Regions from separate parts of the Pseudaquabacterium rugosum genome, predicted to be linked through region 4. Evidence: predicted binding sites of a transcription regulator. Region 4 holds the regulator's gene; each other region holds the start of a gene.

Region 1 (5,051 bases), on a different contig from region 4:
GGCCGTGTAGGCGCCGCGGCGGCCCTGCGGCGACATAGGTCGCGGCACCGCCGTACTCACCGCCGAGGGCCAGGCCCTGCAGGATGCGCAGGCCGACCAGGATGATCGGCGCGGCCACGCCGATCGTGGCATAGCCGGGCAGGATGCCGACGATGAAGGTGGCCAGACCCATGATCAGGATCGTGACCAGGAAGGTGTACTTGCGCCCGATCATGTCGCCCAGGCGACCGAAGACCAGCGCCCCGAACGGCCGCACGATGAAGCCGGCGGCAAACGCCAGCAGCGAGGCGATGAACTGCGCCGTCGGGTCCAGTGCGGCGAAGAACTGCTTGCCGATGAACACGGCCAGCGAGCCGTACAGATAGAAGTCGTACCACTCGAACACGGTGCCGAGTGAGGACGCGAAGATGACCTTCTTCTCTTCCTTGGTCATCGGGGCCGCGGTCGCCCGGGCGCCGTTCTGCGCAAGTGTGGCCATGCCTTTGTCTCCTGTTCCAACGAGGGATGTTGATGTCCGGCAAGAGGACATCACGCAGAAGCGACTATTCGCAGGGGCTCTGACCGATTTCTGACGCCAAGCCAACAGAAGCTTACAGATCCAGGGCCAACCCGGAGCCCGCTTCCCGCCATGCGGAAAATCAGCCCGCACGCCGGGTAAGTCCCAGCGCAGGCCCAGGGCGCGGCGCAGGGTGTCTGCGTCAGCCTTCCACCGGCCGTGCGCGACGGCGGGCCGCCAGGCCGGACATGACCGCCGCGCGCTCGGCATCGCTCATCGTGCGCCAGCGGGTGATCTCGTCCAGGCTGCGGCCACACCCGGTGCACAGGCCGTCTCGCGCGTCGATGCCGCAGCGGCGCACACAGGGCGACGCGAGGGCCGGGGCCGGTCCGGACATGACCGCCGTCCCACGGCCCTCCGGCTCAGCCACCCGCGTCCTCGCAGACGTCCGACAGCGGGCAGCCGGTGAGCGCCTGCAACTCGTCGATGCTGGCGCGGAAGACGCCATTCGGGTGCCCGGCGGCGGCCCAGATCGCATCGAAGCGGGCCAGATCGGCATCGAGCAGCAGCAGCGGCGGCTCAGCATGGCCGACCGGCGAGACGCCGCCGATCGAGAAGCCGGTGTGCGCCTTCACGTAGGCGGCATCCGCCCGCCCGACCGGACCGACCAGGGCGGCGACCTTGGCCACGTCGACCCGGCGATCCCCGCTGGCGATGACCAGCACCGCCCGCGGCTGCTCCAGGTGGCGGAACACCACGCTCTTGGCGATCTGGCCTTCGCGCACGCCGAGTGCGGCGGCCGCCTCGGCGCAGGTGCGCGCCGGCGTGTCCAGCCACAGTGGCGGATGGGGATGTGCGGCGGCACGCAGCACCGCGCGCACGCGTTCGAAGCCGTCCGCCGGGCGCGGCGGATCCAGACGGGCCGCGGCAGGGAGGTCGGGCACGGCGGAAGAAGAGGACGGGACGTCGGTCATCGGGATCGGCACGGGGTGGCAGGCAGGGCTCACGGCCCCGCGGGAAGGACGACCCGGGCACGGCAGACAGCGGCGGGCCCGAGGTCCGGCCATTGTGAGGGGCGTGAGGGGCGCGCCAACGTCACCGCCGGTGTGGCGACTCCGCCACGGCCGGTCGCGCCGGCTTGCGCCCGGTCAAAGCCGGGACGCACGAGGGCGCCGATCGCCGGCCCGACTTGATCGGGACCAAGTCCGGATGAGGCCGCGCGGCGTGCAATCACGTCCACGGCCCCTGCGGCCGCACGCCTCATCTTCGGAGTTAACGACATGACCGCCCGCCTGCTCACCGCCCTGGCCCTGGCCGCCACCACCGTTCTGGCCGCCGCCCCCGCCGCCGCCCAGGACAGCGGCAACTTCCTCGTGCGTGTGCGCGCCACCCACCTGAACTCGGCCGACAAGGACGGCACCGGCCTGGGTCTGACGATCAACAACAAGTGGCTGCCCGAGGTCGACCTGACCTATTTCGTGACGCCCAACTTCGCCGCCGAGCTGATCCTGACGGTGCCGCAGAAGCAGACCGTGCACTCGGGCGCCCTGAACGCCGACGCCGGCACCTTCAAGCACCTGCCGCCGACCCTGCTGGGCCAGTACCACGTGACCGGCCTGCCGGGCTTCCGTCCGTACGTGGGCGCCGGCATCAACTACACCAACATCTCCGACGTGCATCTGGATGCCGCCTCGACGGCCCTGAGCGCCGACGTCAACCTCAAGCGTGACAGCGTCGGCTTCGCGATCCAGGCCGGCGTGGACGTGCCGCTGTTCGACGGCTATCTGCTCAACGTCGACGTGAAGAAGGTGCAGATCGGCACCAAGGTGCTGGCCAACGAGGTGAGCGTGGGCAAGTTCAAGGTCGACCCGGTGCTGTTCTCGATCGGCGTCGGCAAGCGCTTCTGATCCACGGAGCTGAACAGGGCCGCGCGCGGCCCGGTCCGCGTCGTCGCGGGCGACGAGAACACCGGCGGCAGGCGAGAGCCGCCGGCTTGCATGGGCGTCCCTCCCGGTCCTGGACCGGGGCGACGCCCTTTTTTTCGTCCGGCCGAGGATCGGCCGGACGGTGGATCAGCCGGCCGTCTCGGGGCGCAACCAGGCCACGCCATCCTCGGTCAGCATCGCGTCCAGCGGGATGTCGTGCGGTTCGGCGTCCAGCCAGGGGATGTAGCCGTGCGCATAGCCGACGCCCACCGTGTAGGGCCGTGGCTGCAGCGAGGCCAGCGTGCGGTCATAGAAGCCGCCGCCGTAGCCCAGGCGCACACCGCCGGGGCCGAAGCCCACGCAGGGCACCAGCAGCATCTCGGGCTCGAACTGGGCGGTGTCCTTGGGCTTGGGAATGCCGTAGGCATCCTCCTCCATCGGACAGCCCGGGTACCAGACGTGGAAGCTCAGGTGCCGGGTCTGGCGGTTCATCACCGGCAGGCCGATCGAGCGGAAGGCCTCGCCCTCGGTCCAGCGGTAGAGCGCGGGCAAGGCGTCGAACTCGCCCTTGATCGGCCAGTAGGCGCCGATGCAACTCTCCTTGCGCGTGACCAGGAAGACCCGCAACACGTGCGCGAGCTGGTCACTGCGGACCGCGCGGTCGACCATCGCCTGGCGTTCGGCCTGCAGCTGCTTGCGCAGGCTGGGCTTGTCGCGGGGGGGGTCGAGCTTGAACTTGAAGGCGTCGCTCATGGCGCCGATTGTGCGGCGCCGCGGGCCCGGCGGGGGCGGTAGTCCAGCACGGGGCTGGACTGTTGCACCGGGCCGTCGCCCGGTGCGTCCGGGTTCGTGGCGGGCGCGCGGTGACGGGGCCGGCTCCGGGCCGGGCCGGGCCTGGCCGCGCTGAAGCGGACGGAGGCCTCAGGCCGACGGCTGCCCCGGTTCCTCGGCCCGCTGGCCCCAGCCCAGGCGCACCGGCTCACCGCGGTGCCAGGGCTCGACCACCACCCGGGCGCCGCGGGGCAGCCAGGCCGCGCCCTCGCCGTCCAGCACCAGATCGCCATCCGGCCCGTCGCCGCGGGTCAGCCAGACCGTGCCCTGGCGCACCACCAACCAGCCATCGCAGCGCGGCTGCAGCGAGACGGCGCCATCGAGCCACAGCTCGCGCGGCACGGCGTCGAGCATCTGCAGGCCGCCGTGGGCCGACGCGGCGGCACGGGCGGGCCCGGCCCGCAGCCCGGCCCAGGCGCGCCGGTCATCGACCGTGGCCCCGCGGACCTGGGCGCCGACAGCCGCCAGCACCGCCGCGCCGACACAGGCCAGGCGCTCCGCGCCGCGGTCGAGGCCGCGCAGCACCGGCTGCAGCAGATCACGCCAGATCCGCTCACGCACGGACGGCACGGTCGGGATCGGCACCGACAGCGACCGCGAGGCAGCCGCGGCGGAACCGGCGGTCGAGGGGCGGAGGGTCGAGGAACGCATGGCGGTCTCCAGCGGAGGTTGCAGGGGGAGCGGGCCGGTACCGGACCGGCATGGACGGCATCGTCGCGGCGCGGGCCGCTGTGGTCCAATGACGACGCATCCCCTCGTTGATGCGCCGCACGCATGAATGCCCCGCTCGCCCAACGCCGCCCGCTCTCGCTCGATGGTCTGCGGGCCTTCGAGGCCGTCGCCCGCCGCCTGTCGTTCAGCGCCGCGGCCGAGGAGCTGTTCCTCACCCAATCGGCGATCAGCCGCCAGATCAAGTCGCTGGAAACCGAGCTCGGGGCCACGCTGTTCAACCGCGGCACGCGCCGCGTCGAGCTGACGGCCGCCGGCGACGCGCTGCGCCAGGCCGTGGTGCCGGCCCTCGACCGCATCGACCGCTCGGTGCGCCAGATCCGCGTGGCGCGCGGCCGCCGCCACGTCAACGTCAGCACCTTCGCCAGCTTCGCCTCGCTGTGGCTGCTGCCGCGGCTGCAGGGCTTCCAGCAGCGCCATCCGGACATCGACATCCGCATCAGCGCCAACGACCAGCTGGCCGACATGGACGACCCCGATGTCGACCTGCTGCTGCGCTATGACCGCCCGCAGTCGGTGCCGGCCCATGCCGAGCGGCTGTTCGAGGAAGTGCTGGCCCCGGTGATCAGCCCCGGCCTGCACTGGCAGACGCAGAGCGGCAGCCAGCCACCGCTGCGCCGCGCCGAGGACCTGGCGGCCCACGCGCTGCTGGAGGAGGACGACCACCGCCCGAGCAGCGCCTGGCTGAGCTGGCGCCACTGGCTGCAGCAGCACGGGGCGGCCCAGGTCGAGCCGCGGCGCTGGATCTTCCTCAACTACACGCACCAGCAGGTGCAGGGCGCGCTGGCCGGCCAGGGCGTGGCGCTGGCCCGGCTGCCGCTGGTGCACGACCTGCTGGCACGCGGTGAGCTGGTCGAGCCCTTCGGTCCGGCCGGCCGCCTGCCCGGCGGTGGCAGCTACTGGCTGATCCCGCTGCCGGGCGTGCGCCTGCGGCCCGAGCTGCAGGCCTTCATCGACTGGGTGCGCGACCAGGGCGCACTGACGCGCGGCGCCCTCGGCCAGACCGCGGACTGAGCCCGGCCGGCCAGCGGCCGCGGCGACCCGCGCCCGGTCACGCGGCCGTCATTCAT
Region 2 (5,051 bases), on a different contig from region 4:
CGGGCCCGGCCCCGGCCCTCACCGCCACGACGCCTTGCAGGATCTGCTGCAGACGGCGCTCGACCACCTGCGCGCCGGCGAGACGGTCGCGGCCCAGACCCTGCTCGGCACCGATGCCCGCCTGAGCGCGCCGCTGGAGCAGGTCTTCCGCCTCTACCAGCTCGAACTCGAGACCCGCAACCAGCAGCTGGAGGAGACCCAGCTGCGGATGTCGCGCACGCTGGACTGGTTCAGCACGCTGTTCCGCCTGCTGCCGCAGCCGGCGCTGCTGATCGACGAACATGGCGTGATCGTCGACGCCAATGCCCGGGCGACCGAGGATTACGCGCTGGCCGGCGCGCTGCGCAGCATGCCGCTGCCCTTGCGCCGGCTGCTGGTGCAGCCCGAGGCCGAACGCGAACTGGCGCTGGCCCTGCTGCGCTGCCGTGACGAGGGCGTCAGCGTCGCCCTCGACGACATGGCCGTGCTGACCTTCGACCGCCGCCGCCGCTGGGCCGATCTGCGGCTGTGCCGCCTGCCGCTGCGCGAGGGGCTGGTCGCACCGGGGGCGACCCTCGCGCGGCGCGACGGCCCGCCGGCCGGGCTGTTCCTGTGCCTGTTCAATGACCGCACGGCGCGGGTCGAGGCCCAGCAGGCCCACCAGGCCGCGCTGCGGGCCCAGCAGGAGCAGGCCCTGGCCGAGGCCGCCAGCCGCGCCAAGTCCAAGCTGCTGTCGCGCCTGAGCCATGAGCTGCGCACGCCGCTGAACGCCGTCATCGGCTTCACCCATCTGCTGCAGCTGCAGGGCGACGTGTGCAGCAGCGAGGGCCAGCGCCGGCTGAGCCTGATGCGCCAGGCGAGCGAACACCTGCTGGGCCTGGTCAACGAGGTGCTGGAGCTGCAGCGGCTCGAATGCGGCGCGCTGCAGCTGCAGGAGGAAGCCGTGCCACTGCGGCAGACGGTGCGCGACGTGATGCAGCTGCAGGAGGCCGCGGCCACGGCGCTGGGTCTGCGTCTGCGGGTGGCCGGGCCGACCCCGCAGGACGGGACCGAAGACGGCGCCGCCGCGCCGGACGAGGTGCTGGCCCGCGGCGACGGCCGCCGCATCTGGGAGGTGCTGACCAACCTCGTCAGCAACGCGATCAAGTACAACCGGCGCGACAGCTGGGTCGAGGCCCGCTGCGGCCGCGACACCGCGGCCGGCCGGGTCTGGATCGAGATCGCCGACGGCGGCATCGGGCTCGACGAAGCGCAGCTCGAACACCTGTTCGAGCCCTTCAACCGGCTCGGTGCCGAACGCACGGCGGTGGGCGGCACCGGCCTGGGCCTGAGCATCGCGCGCGGCCTGGCCGAAGCCATGGGCGGCCGGCTGGATGCGCGCTCCGAGCCGGGCGTCGGCAGCTGTTTCCGCCTCACGCTGCCGGCGGCCTGACCGGACGCCGGGCGGCGGGCTCCTGACGCCGGAACCGCGGGGCCGGGATCCGCTCGGGATCAGCTCGGGATCGGCGTGCCGGCCATGCGGTCGTACTTGACGAAGTACTGGCGCGCGAAGGCGATCAGCTGGCCTTCGGTCGGATGATCGATGGTCTCCCAACCGACGATGTGGGCGGCCAGCGGCGCGCGGTGCTTCTCGACGTAGTGGCGGAAGTCGGCCATCGCGTTGCGCGAACCGGTGACCAGCACTTCGGGAATGCCGGCCAGTGCATCGCAGACGTCGGCATAGAACTCGTGCTCGGTGCGCACCGTGTTGCCATGCTGCTTGGTGTGGTGGCTGTGGCTCTTGACCTTCTGGGCAAGCACATGTTCGGCATCGAACTGCAGCACCTGGGCCTGATGGTGGTCGACGGTGACGACGGCGTGGAACAGGGTCATGGGATCTCCGGTTGGGGGTGGGAGGTCAGGCGCCGCGGCGGCGTCGTGACCGGGTGGGTGAGGCGGCCGCGCCGGCTCAGAGCGTGGCCGGTCGTGGCCGGCCGCGTTCGAGTCCGCTCGCGCAGTCGATGCAGTGCGTGGCGGTCGGCTGCAGGCGCAGGCGGGGCCAGGCGATCGGCTCGCCACAGGCCTCGCACTGGCCGGCGCGACCGGTCTCCAGCCGCCGCAGCGCGGCATCGACATCGGCCAGCGCGACCACCTCGCGGTCGGTCAGCGCCAGGTCGAGCTCGCGCTCGGCATCGCGCTGGGTGGCGTCGTCGCCGTCCTGCAGCAGCACCTCGCGGGCATGCTCGGCACGGCTGCCACCGCCCAGATGGGCCTGCTGCGCGTGCTGCAGCTCCAGGCGACGCTGCTGCAGGGTCTCGTGCAGCCAACGCCGTTGTTCAGGGTCCAGGGGGGCGGGGCTCGAGGGGGTCATCGCGTTCTCCTTGGGCCCATCGTGGCACTGTGGCGGCCGGGCCTGTTTGAGCCGTGTCAAGCGTGCGGGGGCACACACCCGGGGGCATGCGGCCAGCGGCGTGCGCGCCGGGGGCCGGCCGGGGGCTGCCTACAATGAAATGCTTCGAGTCGCCCCACCCGGCGGCCCCGCAGGATGGCCGACCGCACCGCCGCCGATGACCTCCGCCTCGCCCGCCGCGCCTCTCCTCCCCCCTGCACCGGCCGCTGGCCACGGCCCGCACGCCGGGCCGGGCGATCCGCCACCGACGGCCCTGCCGCCCTCCTGCGAGGTGCTGGTGGTCGGCGCCGGCCCGGCCGGCAGCGCCTGCGCCCAGGCCCTGGCCCGCCGCGGGCACGATGTGCTGCTGATCGACGAGCAGGCCTTCCCGCGGGACAAGGTCTGCGGCGACGGCCTCATCCCCGATGCCCATGCCGCCCTGCACCATCTGGGCGTGCACGAGGAGGTGATGGCCCGGGCCCGCCGGCTGCAGGCCGTCACCTGCATCGCACCGCGTGGCGGGCAGGTCGATGTACCGGGCCAGCTGGCCGTGCTGCCCCGGCGGGTGCTCGACGACATCCTGTGCCGGGCCGCCGTGCGGGCCGGTGCCCGCTTCGCGGCGCCCTGGCGCTGGGATGGGCCGCTGCTGGACGAGGCGGGCCGCGTGTGCGGCGCGCGGTTGAGCCAGGGGGGGCGCAGCATCGAGCTGCCGGCGCGCTGGACCGTGCTGGCCACCGGCGCCCGTCCGCGCGCGATGCTGGCCGCCGGCCTGTGCGAGCGCCAGACACCGAGCGCGATGGCCGTGCGCACCCATGTCCGCCATCCGGAGCTCGCCGGCCGGCTGCGGACACTGCAGGTGGTCTGGCACCCGCGGCTGCGCGGCGGCTACGGCTGGGTGTTCCCGGGGCCGGACGATCTGTTCAACGTCGGCGTCGGCCTGTCGGGCAGCCATTCGATCGACGCGCAGGGCCGCGCCCGCATGGCCGACGTCAACCTGCGCGACGTGATGCAGATCTTCGGCGAGGTGCATGCCGACGCCGGCCGCCTGCTGCGCGAGGGCGAGGTCGTCGCGCCGCTCAAGGGCGCCCCGCTGCGCTGCTCGCTCGATGGCGCGCGCTGGGGTCGCCCCGGCCTGCTGGCCACCGGCGAGGCCGTCGGCAGCACCTATGCCTTCACCGGCGAGGGCATCGGCAAGGCGATGGAGACCGGCCTGCTGGCGGCCGCGGCCCTGCACGGGGCCCTGGCCGCACCGCACGATCGGGCATCGGCATCGGCCGCGGCGGACGCCGGGCTGCTGCAGGACTATGCGCAGCGCCTGCAGGCGCTGCAGCCACGCTTCGCGCTCTACCGCAAGGCCGACCGCATCAGCGCCCGGCCCTGGCTGGCCGACCTGCTGATCTGGCGCGCCCGCCGCAGCCCCGGCATCCGCCGCCGCATGGCCGAGGTGCTGGACGAAACCCGCAGCCCCGACCAGCTGATCACGCTGCGCGGGCTGTTCAAGCTGATGCTGCCGCTGCGCTGACGCGGTCCTCCCGGAGTTGTCCCTGATGTCCGATCCTCGCCGCCCCGCGGCCCGTCTGCGCGCGGCCGTGGCCGCGCTGTCCGCACTGGCGGTCGCCGGCGCCATCGCGGCGCTGCATCCGCTGTCGCCGACCGTGGCGCTGGTGGCCACCGCCGTGCTGGCCCTGGCCGCGGGCGCCGCACCGCGCGCCTGGCTGTGGCTGTGGCCGGCCCTGCTGCCGCTGGCCGGCCTGGCCCCCTGGACCGGCTGGCTGACGCTGGAGGAATCCGATCTGCTGCTGGCCGCCCTGGCCGCCGGCGCCTGGGCCCGCCATGCGCTGTGGCCACAGGCCGGCGCGGGGGGCGTGGCGGCCGGTCACGGCGGACGCGGCGCCACCGCGGCACCGCTCGTCCCGCTGCTGCTGGTCGGTCTGCCCTGGCTGGCCGTGCAGGCGCTGGCGGCCTGGCGCGGCGGGCAGGACGCCGGCGGCTGGCCCCAGCCCTGGACCTGGTACGACGGCTACCGGGGCGCGGCCAACGTGCTGCGCCTGCTCAAGCCGGCGCTGCTGCTGCTGTGGCTGGTGCCGCTGTGGCGGCGCGAGCAGGCCGCACAGCCGCGCGCCGCCGCCCTGGCGCTGGGCGGCGGCCTGGCGTGCGGCTTTGCCGTCGTCAGTGCCAGCTGCCTGCTGGAGCGGCTGGCCTATCCCGGCCTGCTGGACTTCTCCAGCGACTACCGCACCACCGGCCCGTTCTGGGAGATGCACGTCGGCGGCGCCGCGCTCGACGCCTGGCTGGCCGTCACCGCGCCGTTCGCGCTGCAGCGCCTGCGCCATGCGCGCGGCCTGCCGGCGCTGGCCCTGTGGGGCGGCGTGATGGCGCTGGGGATCTATGCCGGGCTGACGACGTTCTCGCGCATCGTGCTGCTGACGCTGCCGCTGGGCCTGCTGCTGTGCGCCTGGCTGGACGCGACACCGGACGAGCGCGCCCAGGCCCCCGCATCCGGCGCGCGCCCCGGCCACCCGCCCATCGCCAGCCCCGGCCCGGCGGTGGAACCGCCCGCCCGGGCCGCGGACCCGCGCCCGTGGCTGTCACCGTGGGCCGCCGGCACGCTGCTGGCGCTGCTGCTGGTGCTGGCCGGCGGGGCCCTGTTCCCGCTCGCCGGCTGGCGCGGCCTGCTGCTGCTGCTGGCGCTGCTGACCCTGCT
Region 3 (5,051 bases), on a different contig from region 4:
CCGGGGCGCCATCGTCAACATCGCGTCGAAGACGGCGGTGACCGGGCAGGGAGACACCAGCGGCTACGTGGCCGCCAAAGGCGCCCTGCTGGCGCTGACGCGGGAATGGGCCGTCACGCTGCGAGACGACGGCATCCGGGTCAATGCCATCGTGCCGGCCGAGGTCTGGACCGGGTCCTACGCGCGTTGGCTGCAGACCTTCGACGATCCGGAGGCCCGCCGGGCGGCCATCGAACGCCGCATTCCGCTGCAGCGGCGCATGACACTGCCGCGGGAGATCGCCGACAGCGTCGTCTTCACGCTGTCGCCCCGGGCCGGGCACACGACGGGCCAGTGGCTGTTCGTCGATGGCGGCTACACCCACCTGGATCGGGCACTGGACTGACGACGGGCCCTGTCTCCCACGCGGCCCACACACGGCCCGCGGCAGATCCGGGCCGCGCAATGAAAAAGGGCCTCGATCTGCATCGAGGCCCTTTTCGGATCTGGCGGAGTGGACGGGACTCGAACCCGCGACCCCCGGCGTGACAGGCCGGTATTCTAACCAACTGAACTACCACTCCCCGGTAGCAAGCCTATGACTATAGCAGAAAAGAATCGAGTCACAAGCTTTTTCTTGTGCTCCAGCAAGCAGCATCGGCTAGACAGAACACGAGAAATGAAAAAAGGCTCCGATTTGCATCGGGGCCTTTTTCAGATCTGGCGGAGTGGACGGGACTCGAACCCGCGACCCCCGGCGTGACAGGCCGGTATTCTAACCAACTGAACTACCACTCCACGTGGAAGAAACCAGGATTCTAGCAGAACATTCGAAGCTTACAACTGCCGAAGCAACTGTTTTTCGACGCCGCCACTGTCCGGATTCCGGAACCTGAGGCCGTGATGCGCGAATCTGCGACGCGCGCTTCACATCCACAGGGCGCTTCTGCATCCATCAGCACACACATCGTGCGGCGCATGACGGACACAAGCAGCGCTCGTGACCTTGGCGGAGTGGACGGGACTCGAACCCGCGACCCCCGGCGTGACAGGCCGGTATTCTAACCAACTGAACCACCACTCCGCGTCGGTAAGCTAGCAGTATATGCCGATTCTGGACGGACGCGCAAGCCCGTCGCCCCATTTTTTTCAACGCACCCATTCCCACGACCGTGGACAGGGGCGCGCGCCCGGTACGGCAGGCGATCCGACGACAATCCCGGCCCATGTCTGCTGCCCTGATGATGGTGCTGGCCAGCGCCCTGTTCGCCACCATGGGGGTGGCGGTGAAGCTGGCCTCGGCCCATTACGGGCCGGACGAGATCGTGTTCTATCGTGGCCTGACCGGCGCACTGCTGCTGTGGGCATGGACGCGCCGACGCGGCGTCACGCTGCGCACCCGTGTACCGATGATGCATGTCTGGCGCAGTGCGGTCGGCGTCACGTCGCTGGTGCTGTGGTTCCACGCGTTCAGTCTGCTGCCGCTGGCCACCGCGGTGACGCTGAACTACATGTCCTCGGTCTGGATGGCCGCTTTCCTGATCGGCGGCGCCGTGCTGGTGCAGGGCCAGCGCGTCGACGGCCGCCTGATCGGCAGCGTGCTGGCGGGTTTCGCGGGCGTGGTGCTGATGCTGCGGCCATCGCTGGATCGCGAACAGCTCTGGGGCGCGCTCAGCGGTCTGGCCTCGGGCATGCTGGCGGCGCTGGCCTATCTGCAGGTGACCGCACTGGGCCGCGTCGGTGAACCGGAGGAACGCGTCGTCTTCTACTTCTCGCTCGGCGGCCTGGCGGCCGGCGCGGCGCTGACCACGGCCGTCGGTCAATGGCATGGCCACAGCCTGCGCGGCGCGGCGCTGCTGCTGACCGTCGGTGTGCTGGCCACCAGCGCGCAGCTGCTGCTGACGCGGGCCTACGCGGTCGGCCGGCCGCTGGTCAATGCCAGCCTGCAGTACCTGGGCATCGTCTTCAGCTGCATCTACGGTGCCTGGCTGTTCGACGACCCCTTCGAGCCGCTGACGGTGGCCGGCATGGCGCTGATCGTCAGCGCCGGCATCATGGCCACGCTGCTGCGCCGCCGCCAGCTGCCGCAGGCACCCGACGATCCGGCCAGCGAGCACTGAGCGCCGCCGCGACCACGCGCCCGACCCGCGAGCCGACGACGGGACGCCCGCCGTCCACACCGCCTGCGCGACGCTTGATGCGGGTCAATCGATGGCCGCGGCATCGTCCGACACTGGAACGGTCCGGGGCGACGCACACTGGGTGCGCCGCACACCGTGGCCACGGTGATCCCGTGGCCCGGCCCCGCCCGGCCGACGGCCGCCGCAGATGTCGACGGCCGCTGCCCTCGCCTCGCAGGAGCTGCTCCATGTACACCCGCATCCTTGTTCCCACCGACGGTTCGGAGATCACCGCCAAGGCCGTGCAGTCGGCCGTGCAACTGGCCCGCCTGAGCGGCGCCGCGCTCAGCACCCTGAGCGTCAAGGAGCCCTTCCCCTACAGCGCCATCAGCGAGATGCAGCCGGTGCCGCCGCAGGAGTACTACGACGCGCAGGAGCGCCTGGCCACCGGCCGCGTGCAGGCCGTGCTGGACGCGGCCAGGGCGGCCGGCATCACGGCCGACGGCGCCACCGTCGAGGCCCTGCATCCGTGGGAAGCTATCCTCGAACATGCGCGCGAACGCGGCTGCGACCTGATCGTGATGGCCTCGCACGGCCGCCGCGGCGTGGCCGCGCTGCTGATCGGCAGCGAGACGCAGAAGGTGCTCACGCACAGCACGCTGCCGGTGCTGGTCGTGCGCTGAGACGCCGGCCGGTTCGGTCCCGAAGCCGACGCACGCCCCTGCCGCCCCATGATCGGCGGGGCGTCGGAGCCCCCTGTCCCGCCGGCCGCACCGCGGCGTGCCGCCGGCCGCGTTAGCATGCATCCATGCCGCATTCCCTGCCGAGCCCCGGGACGCCTCTGGCGTCCATCGACATGGGCTCCAACAGCTTCCGTCTCGAGATCGCCCAGCTGCAGCAGGGCCGCTACCGGCGCATCGCCTACCTCAAGCAGACCGTGCGCCTGGGGGGCGGGCTCGATGCCAACGGCTACCTGACCGAAGAGGCGGCACAGCGCGGCCTCGAGTGCCTGCGGGGCTTCGCCCAGCGCCTGCAGGGCTTCATGCCCTCGCAGGTCCGGGCGGTGGCCACGCAGACGCTGCGCGAGGCCCGCAACCGCGATGACTTCCTGGTCCGTGGCGAGGCCGCGCTCGGCCATCCGATCGAGGTCATCTCCGGGCGCGAGGAAGCACGGCTGATCTACGCCGGCGTGTCCTTTCTGCAACCCTCCGAGGTGCCACGCCTGGTCATCGACATCGGCGGCCGCAGCACCGAGATGATCCTGGGCAGCGGCCGCACGCCGCGCCTGGCCGAATCGTTCAAGACCGGCAGCGTCAGCCTGTCGATGCGCTGGTTCCCCGACGGCCGCTACACCGAGGACGGCTTCCGCCAGGCACAGATCGCCGCCGGCGCCGAACTCGAGGAAGCGCTGGAATCCTTCGCCGCCGGCCAATGGCAGGAGGCGCTGGGCTCATCGGGCACGGCCGGTGCGGTGTCCCAGATCCTGGCCGGCGCCGGCATCACCGATGGGACGATCACGCCGGAGGGGCTGGACTGGTGCATCCGCCAGTGCCTGGCCGCAGGCCATGTCGATGCGCTGTCGCTGCCGACGCTGCGCGAGGACCGCAAGCCGATCATCGGTGGCGGTCTGGCGCTGCTGCACACGCTGTGCACGCATTTCGGCATCCAGGCGATCCGACCGGCCAAGGGCGCACTGCGCCAGGGCGTGATCATCGACCTGCACGAACGCCACGAAGCCGCACGCGGCCAGGCCGGCGGTGACATGCGCGATCTGACGGTCACCGCACTGCAGCGCCGCTTCAACGTCGACATCGCCCAGGCCAGCCGGGTCGGCGATGTCGCGCTGGCCTTGTTCGACACCGCCTGCGGCCAGACCGACGGCGACGACGGCGAGGCCCGGCGCGAGCTGGCCTGGACCTGCGCGCTGCACGAGATCGGCCTGAGCGTCTCGCACCACGACCACCACCGCCACTGCGCCTATCTGGTCGGCCATGTGGACGCACCGGGGTTCTCGCAGAGCCAGCAACGGCGCATGGCGGATCTCGCGCTGGGCCAGCGCGGCGGCCTGCGCAAGCTGGAGGCCGCGCTCAGCGGCGAACGCTTCGCGTGGCAGCTGATGGCGCTGCGGCTGGCGGTGATCCAGTGCCACGCGCGCGGCCTGGTCGATGGCCAGCTGCTGGCCTTCCGCCGTGACGGCCGCCAGGCCCGGCTGCGCGTGCCGCGTGCCTGGGCCGACCAGCATCCGCGCACGCTGCACCTGCTGCGCGACGAGGCCGAGGCCTGGGAGCGCAGCGGCGTGCTGCGCCTGCGGCTCGACGAGGCCGCCTGACGGGGGCGACCAGCGAGCGGGCGGGCCGGCCGGCCTGCCGCTCAGGCCGGTGCCGCCGGTCCCGGCAGCACCGGCGATCGAGCCGTCACATCAGGTCGGGCGTGCGCACCGCCACCAGCACGACCTCGGCGCCGTGCTCGCGTTCACGGCGGCGCAGCCACCAGATCGAGCCCTTGCGGATCGACCAGGGATGGGCCGGCAGCTCGCCGGTCATCAGCCAGGCCGCGGCCTGGCCCAGCGTCGGCTGATGGCCGACGACCAGCACCGGCTCGGGGCTCTCCGGCCAGCGCGCGGCCGTCAGCAGCTGCGACAGCCCGGCCTGCGGCGCCAGCGCGTCGAGCGTGCGCATGCGCCGCTGCAGCGCGTCGGCGGTCTGCTGCGCCCGGCGCGCCGGGCTGACCAGCACGCGGGTACCGGACGGCAGCAGGCGGTCCAGCCATTCGGCCATGCGCCGCGCCTGTTTCTCGCCGCGCGGCGTCAGCGGGCGCAGCAGGTCGTCCTCGCCGTCTTCGGCGTCACGGGCATCGGCATGGCGCCACAGGATCAGGTCCATCTCGTCGGTCCGCAGCGCGTCGAGCGCCGCCCAGATCACGCCCGCGGAGCGCGGGCGCTGCAGTGTCGAT
Region 4 (5,051 bases):
CAGGTCGGCAAGGTGACGACGGCCCGCATCCCGCTGGTCGCCGCCCACGCCTGACCGCTGAATCGAGGAGCACATCGATGGCATCCCATGCCCCTGTCGGTCACGAGAAGATCGAGACCAGCAACACCCTGATGATCGTGCTGATCCTGCTGGCCATCGCCTTCGGTGGTCTGGTGGAGATCGTGCCGCTGTTCTTCCAGCGGTCGACGACCCAGCCGGTCGAGGGCGTCAAGCCCTACACCGCGCTGCAGCTGGCCGGCCGTGACGTCTACATCCGCGAGGGCTGCTACAACTGCCACTCGCAGATGATCCGTCCGTTCCGCGCCGAGGTGCTGCGCTACGGTCCGATCTCGCTGGCCGGCGAGTTCGTCTACGACCACCCCTTCCAGTGGGGCAGCAAGCGCACCGGTCCCGACCTGCACCGCGTCGGCGGCAAGTACAGCGACGAATGGCATCGCATCCACCTGAACAACCCGCGGGATCTGGTGCCTGAATCGAACATGCCGGCCTATCCCTGGCTGCTGGAAGCCACCATCGATCCCGCCAGCATGGCGCCGCGCATGAAGGCGCTGCGCACCGTGGGCGTGCCCTACGCGGACGACGAGATCGCCAAGGCGGCCGAAGACGTCAAGGGCAAGACCGAGATGGACGCCGTCATCGCCTATCTGCAGGTGATGGGCACGGCCCGCAAGTGACCGGAGGGCCTGACATGGATCTGAACCTGTTGCGCAGCATCGCCACGCTGCTGATGTTCGTGCTGTTCGTCGGCATCTGCGTCTGGGCCTGGAGCCGCCGCCAGCAGGCGGGCTTCGCCGATGCCGAGCGTCTGCCGCTCGTCGACGACGATCAGGTCTCCCGTTAGGCCTTCACTCACCCCTCACGGAGAGTTTTCTATGAGTGATTTCATCAACGCCGGCTGGGCCCTGTGGGTCGCCGGCATCACGGTCGGCGGGCTGATCTTCTGCGTGTTCGTGCTGGCCGTGGCCAGCAAGCGCAAGGTGATGGCCAACGACAACACCACCGGCCACACCTGGGACGAGGACCTGCGCGAGCTGAACAACCCGCTGCCGCGCTGGTGGATGGGCCTGTTCATCCTGACCATCGTCTTCGCCGCCGCCTACCTGACGTTCTACCCTGGCCTGGGCACCCATGCCGGCACGTTCAAGTGGTCGAGCGTGGGCCAGCTCGAGTCCGAGCAGGCCAAGGCCAACGAGGCGATGGCCCCGGTCTACGCCAAGTTCACCGCCATGAAGGCCGAGGATCTGGCCAAGGACGGCCAGGCCATGGGCATCGGCGAGCGGCTGTTCGCCAACAACTGCGCGCAGTGCCATGGCTCGGACGCCCGCGGCTCCAAGGGCTTTCCCAACCTGACCGACGCCGACTGGCTGGGCGGCACCGGTGCCGACTACATCAAGAAGACCGTCACCGAAGGGCGTCAAGGCATGATGCCGCCGATGGCTGCGGCCGTCGGCAGTGGCGATGACGTCAAGAACGTCGCCAACTACGTGCTGAGCCTGTCGGGCAGTGCGCACAGCAGCGTCGCGGCGCAGCTGGGTCAGGGCAAGTTCGCCGCCTGTGCGGCCTGCCATGGTCCGGATGGCAAGGGCAACCCGGTGCTGGGTGCGCCCAACCTGACCGACAAGGTCTGGCTGCATGGCTGGGGCGAGGGCCAGATCGTGTCGATCATCAACCAGGGCAAGACCAACGTCATGCCCGCCTTCGGCAAGCGCCTGACCCCGGAGCAGATCCACGTGCTGTCGGCCTACGTCTGGAGCCTGTCGCAGAAGACGACCGTCGCCGCCGCGCCGTGAGCGTGACGCGCCGACGCCCGTTCCTCTCCTGATCGCCGGGCAGCAGAGCAGCCCGGCCCGACCCGCGAGCCCTTCCATGTCCGATTCGATCCGCGCCGCCGCCTCCTCCGTCCGTTCCGCGGCCCCGGGCCCCGACCACGAGGAGGCCGGGCGTCCCTGGTGGCGTTACGGCATCGTCTGGCTGGTCGTCGGTGGCCCGCTGGCCGTCGTCGTCGCCGGACTGACGACCGCCGTCATCGCCTACCGCCATGCCGACGAGGTACTGGTCGACCGCGCCACCGTGCAGTCGGCCGTGCGGCCGTCGGGCGAGACGCCGGCGATGATGGCGCGCAACCATGCGGCGACGGCGGCGGCCGCCGATGCCGTCGGCCGCGGGCGCTGAAGCGGGGGCGCGGCCCGTCCGCGACACATGAGAAAAAGCCCGCATGGCCACCAGGCCGTGCGGGCTTCGTCGTTTCCGGCGAGGCGCTGCGGGCGGCCGTGCGCCCTTCGCCCCGCGGACTCAGCAGTTCGCGCCGTTGACCAGGCTCTGCAGCTTGCTCTGGTCGATGATGCGGATCTGGCGCTGCTTGACCTCCAGGATGCCGTCGTCCTGGAACTTGCTGAAGGTGCGGCTGACCGTCTCCAGCTTCAGGCCGAGGTAGCTGCCGATCTCCTCGCGCGTCATGCGCAGGATCAGCGCCGAGCCGGAGAAGCCGCGCGCCTGCAGGCGCTGCGTGAGGTTCAGCAGGAAGGCGGCCAGGCGTTCCTCGGCCCGCATCGAGCCCAGCAGCAGCATCACGCCATGGTCGCGCACGATCTCGCGGCTCATGATCTTGTGGAACTGGTGCTGCAGCTCGGTGAAGTCGCGGGCGACGTCCTCGAGCGTGTTGTAGGGGATCACGCAGACCTGCGAGTCCTCCAGCGCGACGGCGTCGCAGGTGTGCAGGTCGGTGCTGATGCCGTCCAGGCCCAGCAGTTCGCCGGCCATCTGGAAGCCGGTGACCTGGTCGCGGCCGTCCTCGGACGAGACGCAGGTCTTGAAGAAGCCGGTGCGCACCGCGTACAGCGACTGGAAGGCGTCGCCGGCGCGGAACAGCGATTCGCCGCGGCCGACCGTGCGGCGGGTGGCCACCAGCGTGTCCAGTCGGTCGAGGTTGTCGCGCGACAGACCCACGGGCAGGCACAGCTCGCGCAGGTTGCAGCTGGAGCAGGCGACCTTGAAGGGCTCGAGCCGCAGCTTCGGGACGTCAGGTGTCGTGGTCATGCACGGATTATCTGGGGTGAGTGGCGGCTGCGGTAGATCAAACGTGCCGTCCACGCGGGTGTTCGATGCTTGACCGACGGGATGGCGGGCCGTGCCGGGAAGGCCTCTGCGCGTCGGTCTGCGGGATTGTTCGGTGTGTCCGCTCGGCCGCGCTTGAGGCAGGTCAAGTCCGGGCGCGCGGGCTTTGGCACAGTCCGCTCCCATGTCCACCGCCCAAGCCGACGAGGTCCCTGTCCTCACCGAGGCGATGCTGCGCCGGCTCGACCGGCCCGGCCCGCGCTACACCTCCTACCCCACCGCCGACCGGTTCGTCGAGGCCTTCGGTGCCGCCGAATACCGCCAGGCGCTGGAACAGCGGGCCACCGGCGCCACCGTCGGTGGCAAGCCGCCGCTGTCGCTGTACCTGCACATTCCGTTCTGCGAATCGGTCTGCTACTACTGCGCCTGCAACAAGGTCATCACCAAGCACCATGAGCGGGCGGCGGAGTATCTCGACCTGCTGGCGCGCGAGATCGCCTTGCATGTCGAGGTGCTCGGTCGGGGGCAGGCGGTCAGCCAGCTGCATTTCGGCGGCGGCAGCCCGACCTTTCTCAGTGACGAGGAACTGACGCGGCTGATGGACCTGCTGCGCGAGAACTTCCGTCTCGCGCCGAATGCCGAGATCTCGATCGAGGTCGATCCACGCACGGCCACGCCGCAGCGGCTGGCGCATTTCCGCACGCTGGGCTTCAATCGCCTGAGCTTCGGCGTGCAGGACTTCGATGTCGAGGTGCAGAAAGCCGTGCACCGCGTCCAGCCCTGGGAGCTGGTGCGTGATCTGGTGCTGGCCGCCCGCGAGTTGCGTTATGACTCGATCAACGCCGACCTGATCTACGGCCTGCCGCGCCAGACCCCGGCCAGCTTCACGCAGACCATCGAGCGCATCGGCGAACTGCGGCCGGACCGCATCGCGCTGTATGCCTATGCCCATCTGCCGCAGCGCTTCAAGCCGCAACGCCGCATCGATCCGCTGCAACTGCCGGGGCCCGAGGCCCGGGTGCAGATGCTGGGCAGCGCGATCAGCGGCTTCAACGCGCTGGGCTATGCCTACATCGGCATGGACCATTTCGCGCTGCCGGGCGATGCGCTGGCCCAGGCCAAGCGGCAGGGCCGTCTGCACCGCAATTTCCAGGGCTACAGCACCCAGCCCGATTGCGACCTGATCGCGCTCGGCGTGTCGGCCATCGGCCGCATGGGCGCGACCTACAGCCAGAATGCCAAGACGATCGAGGAGTATGCGGACGCCCTGCGGCAGGGCCTGCTGCCGGTCGTGCGCGGCCTGGCCCTCACCCGTGACGATCTGCTGCGCCGCGCGGTGGTGATGGCGCTGATGTGCCAGGGGCGGCTGGAGTTCGAATCGATCGAGCTGTCCCATCTGGTGCGGGTGCGCGACTACTTCCGCCCGGAACTCGATGAACTGGCCGAGTTGCAGAACCTCGGTCTGGTCGAGGTCGAGCCCGCGGCCATCCAGGTCACGGCCCTGGGCTGGTATTTCGTGCGGGCGGTGGCGGCGGTGTTCGACCGTCATCTGCGCGCCGACCAGGCCCGCGAGCGTTTCTCGCGCATCATCTGAGCTGATCCCGGGCGTTGGCCGGGCCCTGGAGCGGGTCCGCGGCCCGGTCATCGGATCGGTGTGACGCGCAGGGCATGCGCGAGAGGATGGGACCGAGATGTGGCAGAGCCTGCTGAGCAGCGCCGTGCTGATGGGCCTGGCGGGCAGCGCACATTGCCTGGCCATGTGCGGGGCCGCCTGCACGGCCCTGGCCGGGCCGCCGCGCGATGGGGGCGAGGGCGGGGGCTGTGCCCCGTCAAGGTCCGTCGCCGACCTGCTGCCGCTGCTGGCCTTCCATCTGGGCCGGGCGTCGTCCTATGCGGCAGCCGGTGCCGTCGTGGCGGCTGGCGTCGGCGCGCTGTCGGCCCTGGGGCAGGCGGTGGCCGTGCTGCGTCCGTTGTGG

What was found. The regulator FNR, encoded in region 4, switches genes on or off when oxygen is low (the NO sensors DNR and NnrR bind a similar motif). The targets are predictions, from matches to a motif close to TTGATNNNNATCAA.
Region 1: a site for FNR is predicted at 1,686-1,699, ahead of AACH11_RS01475 (OmpW/AlkL family protein). Genes of this name have one in related genera too.
Region 2: a site for FNR is predicted at 2,376-2,389, ahead of AACH11_RS10380 (TraR/DksA family transcriptional regulator). Genes of this name have one in related genera too.
Region 3: a site for FNR is predicted at 2,174-2,187, ahead of AACH11_RS05060 (universal stress protein). Genes of this name have one in related genera too.

Annotation. Positions count from the first base shown of each region.
Region 1 covers NZ_JBBUTF010000002.1:189,860-194,910, reverse strand. Annotated here, with positions in the region: partial or broken gene AACH11_RS01495 (MFS transporter) at 1-478, opposite strand, end outside; gene AACH11_RS01490 (hypothetical protein) at 408-572, shown strand; gene AACH11_RS01485 (DUF1289 domain-containing protein) at 699-893, opposite strand; gene AACH11_RS01480 (YbaK/EbsC family protein) at 919-1,470, opposite strand; gene AACH11_RS01475 (OmpW/AlkL family protein) at 1,777-2,403, shown strand; gene AACH11_RS01470 (5-formyltetrahydrofolate cyclo-ligase) at 2,569-3,174, opposite strand; gene AACH11_RS01465 (DUF2917 domain-containing protein) at 3,343-3,903, opposite strand; gene AACH11_RS01460 (LysR substrate-binding domain-containing protein) at 4,027-4,995, shown strand.
Region 2 covers NZ_JBBUTF010000008.1:65,927-70,977, reverse strand. Annotated here, with positions in the region: gene AACH11_RS10390 (sensor histidine kinase) at 1-1,411, shown strand, start outside; gene AACH11_RS10385 (hypothetical protein) at 1,471-1,851, opposite strand; gene AACH11_RS10380 (TraR/DksA family transcriptional regulator) at 1,928-2,329, opposite strand; gene AACH11_RS10375 (NAD(P)/FAD-dependent oxidoreductase) at 2,526-3,869, shown strand; gene AACH11_RS10370 (hypothetical protein) at 3,895-5,051, shown strand, end outside.
Region 3 covers NZ_JBBUTF010000004.1:166,901-171,951, reverse strand. Annotated here, with positions in the region: gene AACH11_RS05085 (L-fucose dehydrogenase) at 1-385, shown strand, start outside; tRNA gene AACH11_RS05080 (tRNA-Asp) at 487-563, opposite strand; tRNA gene AACH11_RS05075 (tRNA-Asp) at 701-777, opposite strand; tRNA gene AACH11_RS05070 (tRNA-Asp) at 987-1,063, opposite strand; gene AACH11_RS05065 (DMT family transporter) at 1,206-2,099, shown strand; gene AACH11_RS05060 (universal stress protein) at 2,348-2,782, shown strand; gene AACH11_RS05055 (Ppx/GppA phosphatase family protein) at 2,908-4,428, shown strand; gene AACH11_RS05050 (SixA phosphatase family protein) at 4,514-4,981, opposite strand.
Region 4 covers NZ_JBBUTF010000017.1:154,707-159,757, forward strand. Annotated here, with positions in the region: gene ccoN (cytochrome-c oxidase, cbb3-type subunit I) at 1-54, shown strand, start outside; gene ccoO (cytochrome-c oxidase, cbb3-type subunit II) at 78-695, shown strand; gene AACH11_RS18345 (cbb3-type cytochrome oxidase subunit 3) at 710-862, shown strand; gene ccoP (cytochrome-c oxidase, cbb3-type subunit III) at 894-1,811, shown strand; gene AACH11_RS18355 (nitrogen fixation protein FixH) at 1,888-2,193, shown strand; gene fnr (fumarate/nitrate reduction transcriptional regulator Fnr) at 2,314-3,057, opposite strand; gene hemN (oxygen-independent coproporphyrinogen III oxidase) at 3,260-4,669, shown strand; gene AACH11_RS18370 (sulfite exporter TauE/SafE family protein) at 4,767-5,051, shown strand, end outside.